Linked DNA regions of Oligoflexus sp.. The protein of the gene in region 2 interacts with the protein of the main gene of each other region in a pairwise test. Links are inferred from orthologs where the notes say so. Each region holds a gene or a part of one and is shown on either strand. Other genes may lie near its edges.

What was found.
Region 1: the proteins of VFO10_RS02155 (region 2) and secA interact in binary tests that used the Escherichia coli proteins (3 or more experiments, as listed by UniProt). The link is inferred for Oligoflexus sp. from one-to-one orthologs.
Region 3: the proteins of VFO10_RS02155 (region 2) and plsB interact in binary tests that used the Escherichia coli proteins (3 or more experiments, as listed by UniProt). The link is inferred for Oligoflexus sp. from one-to-one orthologs.
Region 4: the proteins of VFO10_RS02155 (region 2) and VFO10_RS07370 interact in binary tests that used the Escherichia coli proteins (3 or more experiments, as listed by UniProt). The link is inferred for Oligoflexus sp. from one-to-one orthologs.

Annotation. Positions count from the first base shown.
Region 1 is NZ_DASTAT010000023.1:13,107-16,399, forward strand. The notes cover bases 33-3,253. They hold secA (preprotein translocase subunit SecA), read right to left. Parts: upstream 2,870-3,253; coding sequence 233-2,869; downstream 33-232. Other genes in these bases: VFO10_RS04615 (hypothetical protein), read right to left, coding at 33-197; VFO10_RS04625 (M23 family metallopeptidase), read right to left, coding at 3,094-3,253. Also shown: more of VFO10_RS04615, read right to left, coding at 1-32; more of VFO10_RS04625, read right to left, coding at 3,254-3,293. UniProt on the Escherichia coli protein: Required for protein export, interacts with the SecYEG preprotein conducting channel.
Region 2 is NZ_DASTAT010000014.1:19,694-22,705, forward strand. Bases 10-2,949 are described here. They hold VFO10_RS02155 (acyl-CoA thioesterase), read right to left. Parts: upstream 1,753-2,949; coding sequence 1,267-1,752; downstream 10-1,266. Other genes in these bases: VFO10_RS02145 (hybrid sensor histidine kinase/response regulator), read right to left, coding at 10-90; hppD (4-hydroxyphenylpyruvate dioxygenase), read right to left, coding at 248-1,273; mtnP (S-methyl-5'-thioadenosine phosphorylase), read right to left, coding at 1,733-2,608; VFO10_RS02165 (Tex family protein), read right to left, coding at 2,614-2,949. In the rest of the region: more of VFO10_RS02145, read right to left, coding at 1-9; more of VFO10_RS02165, read right to left, coding at 2,950-3,012.
Region 3 is NZ_DASTAT010000066.1:22,923-26,146, reverse strand. The notes cover bases 63-3,214. They hold plsB (glycerol-3-phosphate 1-O-acyltransferase PlsB), read right to left. Parts: upstream 2,815-3,214; coding sequence 310-2,814; downstream 63-309. Other genes in these bases: panC (pantoate--beta-alanine ligase), read right to left, coding at 2,811-3,214; rsgA (ribosome small subunit-dependent GTPase A), read right to left, coding at 63-338. Outside these bases: more of rsgA, read right to left, coding at 1-62; more of panC, read right to left, coding at 3,215-3,224. UniProt on the Escherichia coli protein: Catalyzes the transfer of an acyl group from acyl-ACP to glycerol-3-phosphate (G3P) to form lysophosphatidic acid (LPA). This enzyme can utilize either acyl-CoA or acyl-ACP as the fatty acyl donor.
Region 4 is NZ_DASTAT010000034.1:57,965-60,946, forward strand. Bases 16-2,925 are described here. They hold VFO10_RS07370 (acyl carrier protein), read right to left. Parts: upstream 1,637-2,925; coding sequence 1,394-1,636; downstream 16-1,393. Other genes in these bases: glyA (serine hydroxymethyltransferase), read right to left, coding at 16-864; rpiB (ribose 5-phosphate isomerase B), read right to left, coding at 888-1,337; VFO10_RS07375 (UDP-2,3-diacylglucosamine diphosphatase), read left to right, coding at 1,838-2,629; VFO10_RS07380 (erythromycin esterase family protein), read right to left, coding at 2,642-2,925. Outside these bases: more of glyA, read right to left, coding at 1-15; more of VFO10_RS07380, read right to left, coding at 2,926-2,982. UniProt on the Escherichia coli protein: Carrier of the growing fatty acid chain in fatty acid biosynthesis.

The DNA.
Region 1 (3,293 bases), on a different replicon or contig from region 2:
GCTTCCTTGATGGCTTCACTCGGAATCAGCTGGGTCAGGGTTGGCTCGTCGTAACCCACAAAGGCCGTTTTCGCAAAACGCGCCGAAGCAGGCTTCGCATGGGGAAAGGCCTCGTCCACGGCATGGTGAACCTGAACGAGGATGCGGGATACAACGACTTCATGGTCAGCAGGAGTAAAATCAAATACGCGATGCACGAGTTCACCTCATGGGAGGAATCGTTCTTCGCCTATTATACTCCAGTTTCGCCGCTCAAACGACCGTGACACTTTTTGTACTTCTGACCCGAACCACAGGGGCAAGGGTCGTTGCGGCCGATTTTTTCCTGGTCGCGGCGCACAGTTTCCGCACTGCGAGCTGCGCTTGTATCACGACTGCCGTGATAAATCATGCCGTCGCCATCACCCAACTCCCCGGTATTGCCCTGGGCATTGGCAGTCGCAGCGTGGGCATCAGGATGCACGAAGTTCAGCTGGGATTCATCAGGCTCGGCAACCTGGGGCGCGTCTTCATATTGGATTTCAGGAGGCGGCATGCGGATCAGGGCCAGCACGGTCTCGTCTTCGATCCGAACCATAAGGCTTTCAAACATCTTGAAGGCCTCTTTTTTATACTCCTGCAAAGGATCGCGTTGACCGTAACCGCGGAGGCGCACGGAATCCTGCAGGGTTTCCATCGAACGCAGATGCTCTTTCCAGCTCTGATCAATGATTTGCAGGTAAACGTAAGCTTCGATGCGTTTCATCAGCTCATCGCCGACCTTCTCGCGCTTGCTGTTATAAGCCGCCATCACCTGATCATGGATGGGTTCGATCAGGCCAGTGACCGAGGTTTCCCCGGCATTCAGCTTCGCCACATCGAAATCAATGTGGAATTCAGTCTGCAGTTCCTTGGCCACCGCGGCCATATCCCATTCTTTGGCTGCCGATGTTTCCGGCGAATACTTGCTCAGAATGCCTTCGGCGACGCTGCGGACCGCATCGCTCATGAAGGCCGTATCGATCGCGCCTTCCAGAATCTTCCGGCGACGCGCGTAAACCACCTGACGCTGCTGGTTCATGACGTCGTCATATTCCAGAACGTGCTTACGCGACGAGAAGTTCTGCTCTTCCACGCGGCGCTGGGCTTTCTCGATGGCCCGGGTCACCATAGGCGAAACGATGGCTTCGCCTTCTTTCATGCCGAGGCGGCCCATGATAGCCGAGAGTCGGTCCGATGCGAAGATCCGCATCAGATCATCTTCCAGCGAAAGATAGAACTTCGTACGGCCGGGGTCACCCTGACGACCGGAACGACCGCGGAGCTGGTTATCAATACGCCGCGATTCGTGGCGTTCGGTACCGATCACATAAAGGCCACCGAGTTCCCGCACACCCTCGCCGAGCACGATATCCGTACCGCGGCCGGCCATGTTCGTGGAAATCGTAACGTTCCCGCGTTGACCCGCGTTGGCGATGATCGTCGCTTCACGGCTGTGGTTCTTGGCGTTCAGGATTTCATGCGGAATATTGCGTTTGCGCAAAAGACTCGACAAAAGCTCGGACTTCTCGACGGAAACCGTACCGACGAGAACGGGCTGGCCGCGTTTCTGAGCGGTCGCGATCTCATCGGCGATCAACTCGAACTTCTCACGCGCAGTCCGATAAACCTCGTCCTGCTCATCCTTACGAATCAGCGTGCGGTTGGTCGGGATCACGACTACGTCGAGGTTATAGATCTTTTTGAATTCGACCGCTTCCGTATCCGCAGTACCGGTCATGCCCGAGAGTTTTTTATAGAGGCGGAAGAAGTTCTGGAAGGTGATGGTGGCCAGGACCTGGGTCTCGTTTTCGACCTGAAGGTGTTCCTTGGCTTCCAGCGCACCGTGCAGACCGTCGCTATAGCGCCGGCCGGGCATCAGACGACCTGTGAATTCGTCGACGATCACGACCTTGTTGTCGCGCACCACGTAATCGACGTCTTTTTTGAAGATAACGTGCGCTTTCAAAGCCTGCTGCACATGGTGCAGATATTCGATGTTGTGCGGATCGTAGAGGTTATCGACGTTCAGGCGTTTTTCCAGCTTGCTGATGCCGTCTTCCGTCAGCGAGATCGACCGCGATTTCTCGTCGACGATGTAATCGCTGTCCTTCTGCAGACCAGGAATCGTGGCATTCACCTTCACGTAAAGGCCGGTATTGGTCTCCGAAGGGCCGGAGATGATCAGCGGCGTCCGGGCTTCGTCGATCAGGATGGAGTCGACTTCATCGACGATACAGAAGTTATGCTCGCGCTGCACGAAGCGGGAGAGTTCGGTCTTCATGTTATCGCGCAGGTAATCGAAGCCGAATTCATTGTTGGTACCGTAGGTCACGTCCGCGAAATAAGCGTCGCGGCGCTGCTGATCGGTCAGACCATGCACGATCAAACCGGTGGTCAGGCCGAGGAAGTCGTAAAGCTTGCCCATTTGCGCGGAGTCGCGGGAGGCGAGGTAGTCGTTGACTGTCACGACGTGAACGCCTTTGCCGGCGAGCGCGTTCAAATAAACCGGCGCCGTCGCTGTCAGCGTTTTACCTTCACCAGTCTTCATCTCCGAGATGCGGCCTTCATGCAAAGCGAGGCCACCGACCAGCTGCACATCGAAGTGCCGCATGTTCAGGACCCGGAACGCCGCTTCACGCACCACAGCGAAAGCCTCAGGCGCCAGGGCATCGAGGGTTTCTCCCTTGCCGAGGCGATCCTTGAATTCCTGTGTCTTGGCGCGCAAGGCGTCATCACTCAAGGCCTTCATGGAAGGTTCAAGCGCGTTGATCTGTTGCACGATACCCTGGTATCGCTTCACTTCCCGATCGTTTTTCGTACCGAAGACCTTACGAGCCAGACTTAACATGGTATGATCCGCTTGTGCATGAATTGTAAGTGTGACCTGACTGCATTCTGCGTACAAAAATGATCCCGCGAACTGCGCAAGAATGCCCAGACAAGTCGAAGAGTATAACCCCAAAAAGCCGAATGCGGAATGCTTTTCCGAGCCCAAGCCCAGCCCTGGCCCGCGCCTCCGCAGTCTGCGAAAGCACCGCCTTGCTGGCCCTGTGATGGATCAGCCTCGATTCGTTAGTTCAAGTTAAGGATAAATTTGCGCGGGTCAACGGCGTTGCCGTTTAAAATTACTTCGTAGTGGCAATGGGGACCTGTTGTGCGGCCTGACATACCCACCGTAGCTATCTGCTCGCCACGACTGATCTTCTGTCCCGGCTGCACGAGATTCTCGGCGTTATGACCGTAGCGGGATACTACACCGAAGCCATGCGCGA
Region 2 (3,012 bases):
GGTGGGAAGCAGCGACGCCATCATCAAGCTGCCCATGAGGAGCAGCGTACGTCGCGGAATAGGCGAATCCACGTTTTCAACAGCCGGCATTGTGGTATCCCGTATGTCTCCAAAGCGAAAGCCACAACGGCCTTCCTTTGATGCTATCGGTACCTCTTGGGTGATTTTAAGTGAAAAACAAAAAAGCCCGGTCCAGGCCGGGCTTTCTTTCTATCAGATAAGTTTTGCTCTTACCATCAAAGCAGGATCACAGCACGCCGCGACGCTTTTGATCGCGTTCGATAGCGCGGAAGAGGGCTCCGAAGTTGCCTTCACCGAAACCGAGATTATTGTGCCTTTGAATGAATTCAAAGAAGATGGGGCCGATGACGTTCTCGGTGAAGATCTGGACGAGGTAGCCGCTCTCATCACCATCGACGAGCAGGTTATACTCCTGGATCTTCTTTTTATCCTCTTTCAGCTGTGGCACGCGCTTGAAGGCCATATCATAATAATCGGCATCGATGTCGAGGGTTTTCAAGCCTTCCACTTTCATCTTGTCCATCACATTGATAATGTTGGACGTCAGAAGCGCGATGTGCTGAATGCCTTCGCCTTTATATTCGTTCAGATACTCATTGATCTGCGATTTGGCTTCCGTCCCTTCGTTGATGGGAATGCAGAAGGAGCCGCAGGGGGAACGCAGGGCATAGGATTTGAGTCCGGTCTGCTCGCCGCGGATATCGAAGTAGCGAACCTCTTCGAAGCCGAAGACTTCCTTATAGAAAGTCGCCAAAGGTTGCAGCTGACCTTTATACACGTTGTTCGTCAGGTGATCGACCAGAGCGAAACCTTTCGAAGGCACGATTTCGGTCTTTTCAAGATCCACGAAACCAAGACGCTCCCAGCGATCCTTGGCCGTATGAAAATCGACGAAGTAAATGAGGCTGTTGCCCACGCCCTGAATCGCGGGCAGATCATAGTCGGATGTCTCCGCGCGCTTGGCTCCGCGGGATACAGCGGCCTCCAGAGCCTTCTTCGCATCCTGCACGCGCCAGCCGGTGGACGACGCGCAGGGACCATGCTCTTTGTTGAAGGTCACGGAGAAGGAGCCGGGCTCGGTATTCACCAGGAAATGGATGTCGTTCTGCTTATAGTAATCAATCTTTTTGGTCTTGTGGCGTTTCAGCCGCGAAAAACCCAGCTTCGTGAACAGCTCATGCAGTTTTTCCGGTTGGGGGCTGCTGAACTCGATGAAATCGAAACCAGTGATGCCTGTTGGGTTGTTTACCATGGGGGTGACTCCTCGTCAGTGGTTGGTTTTGATCCTTTTGCGTCAGGGCTCTGCCTTTGAAAACGTTCGATAATCACATCCGGCATGCGGATGGGGCGGTTCTGAGCATTGAGCGCCACGATCGTGATCTGTCCGCTTACGAGCAGACGCCGCGTCCCTTCACCATTGACCAGATAAGCGTTCTGCTCGAAAGGAATGGCCGGGGAGCGGGAGTATTGTCCTTCGGAAATGACCAGAACCTGATCGCCGTGCTGCGCGGGGGCCTTGTATTCCAGCACCGCCTTGCTCACGACGAAATGAACGCCCTGGTCAAAGAGTTCTTTCAGAAAACGAATCCCGATCACATGCTCGCGGGCGCGTTCGAAGTATTTAAGGTAGTTGGAGTGATAGACGAATCCGGAGAGGTCCGTGTCTTCATAATAAACCGGGAATTCAATTTCACCCCGGATCACGCCGGAATCAGCTGAGATATGTGCCATAAAGCAGCGCCAGATCCTTTTTCTTTTGCTCCGGAACCATTTCCGGTGCTGTCATGATCGCGTGTTTCGCCGCTTCGAAGATACGGCTTTCATGCTGAGCGGGAAGCCCGGCCAGGACTTCCTTGATCACGCGATTGGCCTTCTCGGTGTTGGCCTTGAGGACCGCGATCACCGTTCCGACGGTAACATCGGCCTCATGCTCATGCCAGCAATCATAATCGGTGGCAAGAGCCAGCATACCGTAAGCCATCTCCGCTTCCCGAGCAAGCTTGGCTTCAGGCAAAGCGGTCATGCCGATCACAGCGGGCTGAAGTGTAGCGCGATAATGATGGGATTCGGCCCGCGTGGAAAACTGCGGACCTTCGATGCAGACATAGGTGCCGCCGCTATGAACTTCGGGGGTCACCTTGCGGGCGGCCGCTTCGATCCAGCCTCGAAAATCCGGGCAGAAAGGATCGGCGAATTCCACATGACCGACGATGCCGCCCCCGAAGAAGGTGGAAGGCCTGAGGCCTTTGGTGCGATCGTAAAGCTGATCAGGGAGAACAAGGTCACCTGGTTTGATATGATCCTGCATGATGCCGACCGCGCTGACGGCCAGCACATGCGTGACGCCCAGGGATTTGAGCGCATAGATATTCGCGCGGTAATTGACCTCGGACGGAAGCCAGCGGTGGCCCCGTCCGTGCCTTGGCAGAAAGTAAACGGTTCGACCGTTGATTTTGCCTTCAATAATGGCATCCGACGGTTCGCCAAAGGGCGTTGGGATGGTGTGTTCCTTGACCTTCTCGACACCGGCCATCTGATAGACGCCGGATCCACCGATCACTCCCAACTGCACTTTGACTTGCGCCATGCTGCTTATTTCCTTTGGTTGAACTTGGCGAGCAGATCATCCATCGTGTAGTTCGGCTGCGGCGCCTTGCCTTTGGCGCTGATGCCACCCACCGAACGTGCGGCAGGTTCCGAACCCCGAGGTTTCATCGGGCTGCCTTTGCCGCCCTGCTGCGGACGCTGCGCCTGCTGCTGACCAGCAGCCACGGCTTCGGGACGCGCGGCAGCGCCTTGAGCTTTGGGAGCTGCATTCAGACGACGGCTCAGACCGATCCGGCGACGCTGCAGATCGACTTCGATCACGCGCACATCGACGACATCACCGACCGAAACCACCTTCGAAGGATCATCGACGAACTGATCGGCGAGTTCACTGATGTGAATCAGACCGTCCTGGTGCACGCCGATATCCACAAACGCACCGAA
Region 3 (3,224 bases), on a different replicon or contig from region 2:
GGGCGGCAGAGCACGCGGTCGCCGACGCAGATCGTGTTGCGTTCCCCGCGACGGCTCTGCAGATAACGTCGCGCGACCGTTGCGAGCCAGACGTCACGCGTCTGGACATCGCCGATATCCTTTTCCGGCGAGACGAACGCATAGCGCTTATGCACCTCGACCACGCGGGCCGGGAACCATTCGGGATGGGCTTCGAAATCCCATTTGTCCTCGGGCTGTTCGAAGTCGGCTTCGGAGGCTTTGTGCTTTTTTCGTTTGTCGCGACCGCGACGAATTTTATCGTACGTGGGAAGACGATCGCTCGCGTCGTCATTCCCCGTGTATTTCCATTTGGCCATGCTGCTCTTCTTCCTTGTCCTCATGCGTGGTTCTGAAAATGCGCTCGATACTGCGCAAGGCATCAGGCGAAAGGAGTCTTTGGGAGTTCTGCGCCATCACCGCCACGCGCTCATCAATCCGCAATTTCTTCTCGTCCACCTGGATCAGAAGACCCTTGCGTTTGAGGAGCTGGATATGTTTTTGAATAAAAGTTTTTTCGACGATCTCGGGGTTGTTAAGCCCGCTCAGGATCGCAAGGCGCTGGGCCATGCGATGACATTGCTGCAAAAATTCGTCACTATCCACCAGCCCGCGCTGACTGTGTTTGGCCAGAAGCACGGCGGTGATGATGAAGCGATCGAAGGTAAGTCCCAGCGCCTGGGACAGGATGTCGAGGGCCACGAAATCATCCGACTGCGCCGGCGGCCGGTGATAGATCTGCGGCGCGACCTTGTAGAGAAGCCCCACAGCGGCCATAGACTCGGCATAGCGTTTGACGACGCCTTCAATGGCGTCCTCCTCCCAGCTCAAGTAAAGCTCTTCGCGCAGAACGCTATAAATCTCGGCACAGGCGCGCACCAGAGAATCCTCGTCAATCGTATCGTCCCTTTGGAAGAAACGCGCGATGAGCGACGGAATAGCGAAGAGGTGGATGATATTGTTTCGATAGTAGCTTATGAGAGCCCCATCAATATCATTCACGAACACGACATCTCCCGCCGCATGATGGAAAAGGGATATGCTTTTCAATTTCATGGCCAGGGTGAAGATCGCGTTCACATCATCATTCACGAGCCGCACGTTGGGATGATAGGGCAGCTGCCTTTGCAGAGTGATCATGCGCTGCATGAAGATGAACAGCTCCTCTTTGGGAAGAGCCTTCTGCCAGGCTGCCAGAAGACCTACCCCGATCAGCCCGATCGGGGCGATGACGGCCGCTTCATTCATCCGGCGCGAAATGAGATGGGCCAGATCGTGAACGGCTCCGGAAAGCCATTCGGGTCTTTCCTCGTCGGCCTCACGCCAGCCGATGTAGTTATGGTCCAGGAAATTTTCAAGGATGATGGGCTCTCCATAGGAAAGATAGGCCTTCCCATAGAACTGCTGGAGCACCTTACGGGCCTGCAGGAGTTGAAGGATGGATTCCTTCTTCTTCGCCCCTCCACCGAGTTCGGTGAGATAACTCTTCACCTCCATGACCTTGTCATAGGCCAGGAACACGGGAACAAGGGCTATGGGCCGCTCGGTGTTCCTGAGATAACTCCGCACCACCATGGACAGCATCCCGGTTTTAAGCGGCAAAAGCCGACCTGTGCGGCTCCGTCCGCCTTCCGGGAAGAAGGAGATCGGATAACCCTGGGTCAGAAGGTAATGCATGTACTCTTCCACGACGGCCGCGTAAAGGCGATTGCCGTGAAAGGAACGCCGGATGAAGAAGGCGCCCGCGCGCCGCAGAAACCAACCCATCGGGAAAAAGTTCAGGTTGATGCCGGCCGCGGTATGCGGCGTCGGCAGCCCGCTTTTGTAGACGGTATAGTTCACGAGCAGGTAATCGAGGTGGCTTCTGTGCGTGGGGACATAGACGATTTCATAATTCTGAGACGCAAGACGCGTAACGTTTTCCACGTTCACCGCATCGACGCCCGAGAAAATCTTGTTCCAGAGTTTCCCGAGCACGAGTTCAAAGACCCGCACGATGGAATAGGTCTGGTCCGCGGAGAGTTCCCGCGCATAGCCGCGCGCCCTGGTTTCCAGGCTGCGGGTGAGCTGCGGTCGTCCCTTGCCTTCCTTCTCGATCTCCTGGCGCACGAGTTTACCGGCCACGACGCGGGAAATGACCTGCTCACGCACGTAAAGTTTCTGACCCAGAATCGTATTGCGCACGCGGCGGAAGTGGATGCGCAGGATCCTTCGGATCTTGCGCGCGGCGTTATTCACATCCTCTTCGCTCTGCAGGATTTCATTGATCTGAAAGGGCTTGGCAAAATAAAGTTTATTGTTGCGGCCCTGAGCCATCACGATGAAAAATTTCTGCAGCCAGCCGGCGTCCTCGTCATCATTGAAGATGAGTTTGAAGATCGACGGTTCTTCCGTCCCAGGATCCTTGCCCCAGAAGGGTGAGACCGGAACAATCTGCGGCTTCTCGCCGGTTTGTTCCTGGACCTGACGCACAAGGTGCAGGAGCACCTGGCTGGGTCGCAGACGCCTCACCCGTTTTATCGCCGTCGTCTTTTCCAGGAAGAGACAGACCGCACGCCGATGCCGGTTGAAGTCGAGCCCCAGATCCGGCTCGGGCAGACCGAATTTGCGGCAGGTGGTGAGCAGCACAAGGTAATCAATGATGGAACGCTTCGGCAAAACATAGATCACCGGACCGCCCGTCAGATCCAGGTGCTCCTTCAGGTTTTCCGGCTGCGCTGTGGTGTTGACCCAGAGCAGAACCGGCCGCAGAAGATAGGACAGCATAAGATGAAAAAATCGAATCAGCTCTTTCATGGACTGGACAGCTCCAGGTTATCAATCAAACGTACCGAACCCAGATGCGCGGCCACCAGAAGAACCGCAGGCCGATCAATCGCCTCGCTGAAATCAGCAAGGTCCGAAGCGCCGCGGATCTCGGCATATTCCACGCGGAAGGCGGGAAAATGTTTCATCTGTTCGGCAAAGATATCGAGCAGGACCTTCCTTTGCGTCTCGCCGCCCTTGAGCGCCTCATTCACCATTTGCATCGCGCGATGCAGTTCGGGAGCGAGCGCTCTTTCCTCGGGGGTCAGACGCAGATTGCGGCTGCTCATGGCGAGTCCATCCGGATCACGCAGAGTCGGGCAGCCGATCACTTCAATCGGGAAACAAAGGTCCTGGGCCATTTTTTTAAGAAGCGTGAACTGCTGATAATCCTTCTTTCC
Region 4 (2,982 bases), on a different replicon or contig from region 2:
GCGAATATTTTTCTGATACTCTTTGAACGAAGGCTTGAGGGCTTCCATGAAGCTGACCGCTTTCGCGGCGATCACATGCTCCAAAGGACCGCCCTGGATGCCGGGGAAAACAGCCTTGTTGAAGTTCAGCGTCTCATCATTCCAAAGGATCAGGCCACCGCGTGGTCCCCGCAGCGTCTTATGCGTTGTGGTCGTCACCACATGCGCATAGGGCACAGGGCTGGGATGTTCGCCCGCGGCGACGAGGCCGGCGATGTGAGCCATATCCACGAAAAGATAGGCGCCCACCGAATCGGCGATCTCACGGAACAGGCCGAAGTCGATCATCCGCGCATAGGCGCTGGCGCCGGCTATGATCATCTTGGGCTTCACTTCCTTGGCCTTGGCCGCGATCATATCGTAATTCAGGCGCTCGGTTTCAGGATCGACGCCGTAAAAGTGCGACTCATAGATACTGCCGGAGAAGTTGACCTTCGAACCGTGAGTCAGGTGACCCCCGTGCGAAAGATCCATGCCGAGGATTTTGTCGCCCGGCTGCAGAAGAGCCAGGAACACAGCTGCGTTCGCCTGCGCACCGGAGTGCGGTTGAACGTTGGCGAAGGAAGCGCCGAAAAGTTTTTTCGCGCGTTCGATGGCCAGCGTTTCAATCTGGTCGACGATTTCGCAGCCACCATAATAGCGTTTGCCGGGCAGGCCTTCCGCGTACTTATTGGTGAGAATGCTGCCCATGGTGGCGATCACCTCGGCGGACGCGAAGTTTTCCGAAGCGATCAGCTCCAGACCTTCTTCCTGACGTTTGAATTCCGCTTCAATGAGACCGTAGATTTCCGGATCGTGGCTTTGCAGTGAAGACCAGGGTTTCATGGGGGCCGTCCTTGTGTGGACCCTCAACGTTCGAGGGCGCGAATTTTATCGAGTCGGGTTTGGTGGCGTTTGCCTTCAAACTCTGATTTGATCCAGATGTGGAGATAGTCAAGGGCTCGGTCGTGATTCAAAACACGTTCGCCGAGGCAAAGGATATTGGCGTCGTTGTGCTGACGCGACATGCGTGCGGTGAATTCATCCCAGACCAGAGCGGCCCGGATGCCAGGAACTTTATTCGCGGCGATCGACATCCCGATGCCTGTTCCGCAAATCAGGATGCCGCGGGGAAGTTGGCCCTGGCTCACTTCTTTCGCGAGAGTCTGGGCATAATCCGGATAGTCGACCGAATCCGCGTCGTTCACGGGAACTCCAAAGTCGACGACTTCGTGCCCGAGAGAACGGAGATACTGGCTCACCTTTTCCTTGAGTACCCGACCTCCATGGTCAGAGGCAATGCCGATGCGTTCGCTCATAGTCTACGCCTTCCGATGCATTTGCTGCGAGAGTACGATGGGAAAGGAGGACGGAATTAAACTTCTTTGGCTTTCTTGATGTAGCCAACAGCGTCTTCGACCGTGCGGATGCTTTCAGCTTCTTCATCAGGGATATCGATGCCGAAAGCTTCTTCCATCGCCATGACCAGCTCAACGATGTCCAGTGAATCCGCGCCCAGGTCTTCGATGAATTTAGCTTTGCTGATGACAGCGGCTTCTTCAACGCCGAGTTGATTCACAACGATTTTCTTCAATTGACTTTCGATGTCGAGCGACATGGGCTATCCTCCAATTTGGCATATACTTGCCTTATGTTCATCTAAGGAACCAGAAAGTCTAGGGGAATGCAAGGGAATAGTTGGCCCATCTGTGAAAGGTGAAACCCATGAAGGAGGTGCCTGACAAGGCCCTCTTGAGGGCCCAGGACTTTCCCGCTATCTTGTGCAGATTGCTTGACTAACCGAACGGGGGACTTTGCTTTGTCACTGTGGACAGCGCCTTTGCTGGTGGTATCGGACATTCACTTGAATCACGCGGAGGATGACCGCAGCCGGCTGCTCCTCAATCTTCTGGAAGGCGCCAGCCGGAGTGAGGTCGAGTACCTCGTGCTGATGGGTGACATCTTTGACTTCTGCCTGGGATCGCATCCCTATTTTCAAAAAAAATTCAGCGCTATTGGCAAGGCGCTGGAAAAGCTTGTGGAATCCGGTACCCAGGTCATCTACCTCGAAGGCAATCACGAGTTCAAACTGGCATCTCTGCCCTGGAAGGGCGTTCAGGTGATTTCCGAAGGGACGCATACAATTCGTTTGAAAAGCGGCCACACAGTCCAAATGGCTCATGGTGACCTGATTTATTCACACAATATGTACCGAGCCTTTCGTCAGCTGGTGAAATCACCAGTTGTGACTGGCATTGCGCGGCTTTTGCCAGGGGCCTGGATGGATAGGCTGGCGACGAAAAGTTCCGAGGTGTCGCGGGCCCAGGATCAGTATCGAGAGATCGAACATGAGAAGATCCTGGGTGCGGTGGATGCCTGGCTGGAAGCCGGGTCAGGCGACTTCGGCATCTTCGGGCATTTTCATGTGCCTTATGCCGAACCGCGTCGCGATCAGCGCAAAGGTGGACTCTTCAGCGTCGAAAGCTGGGATCGTCCCAATGTTTTGGCGTTCAGGGACGGCGCTTTCTATCGTTATTATTTTAACGCCGAAGGGGACAAGGCCTGGCAGCCTGCGGAACCTTTGGTCCGCAAGCTTTTGCCAGGAAAATAAGGGTTGAGATCGCTACATGGCGGAGGGATAGGTTTCGGCCATATCACCATCATGCAGGGGTTTCAGATGCAAAGGATGCAGGGCGTGCGTTTGATCAAGGTAAATCAAAGCATCATAACGCCTGGGTAGGATGGTCGGCACATAGTTGCCGCGATGCTCGCCCTCCGGATGATACACCACGCCGATGGCGCGATGTCCCCGATCCTCCAGCATTTCATCACTGGCAAAATGCGGCGCGAAAATCAGCAGTTTGTTATCCGGGCCGACCCGGTGCAGGACTTCCTCCCAGCTGCCTTCACGGACCTGGGGACAGGGCATGACCTGCATCGGCGCTTCCCAGCGGCGCGAGGCGA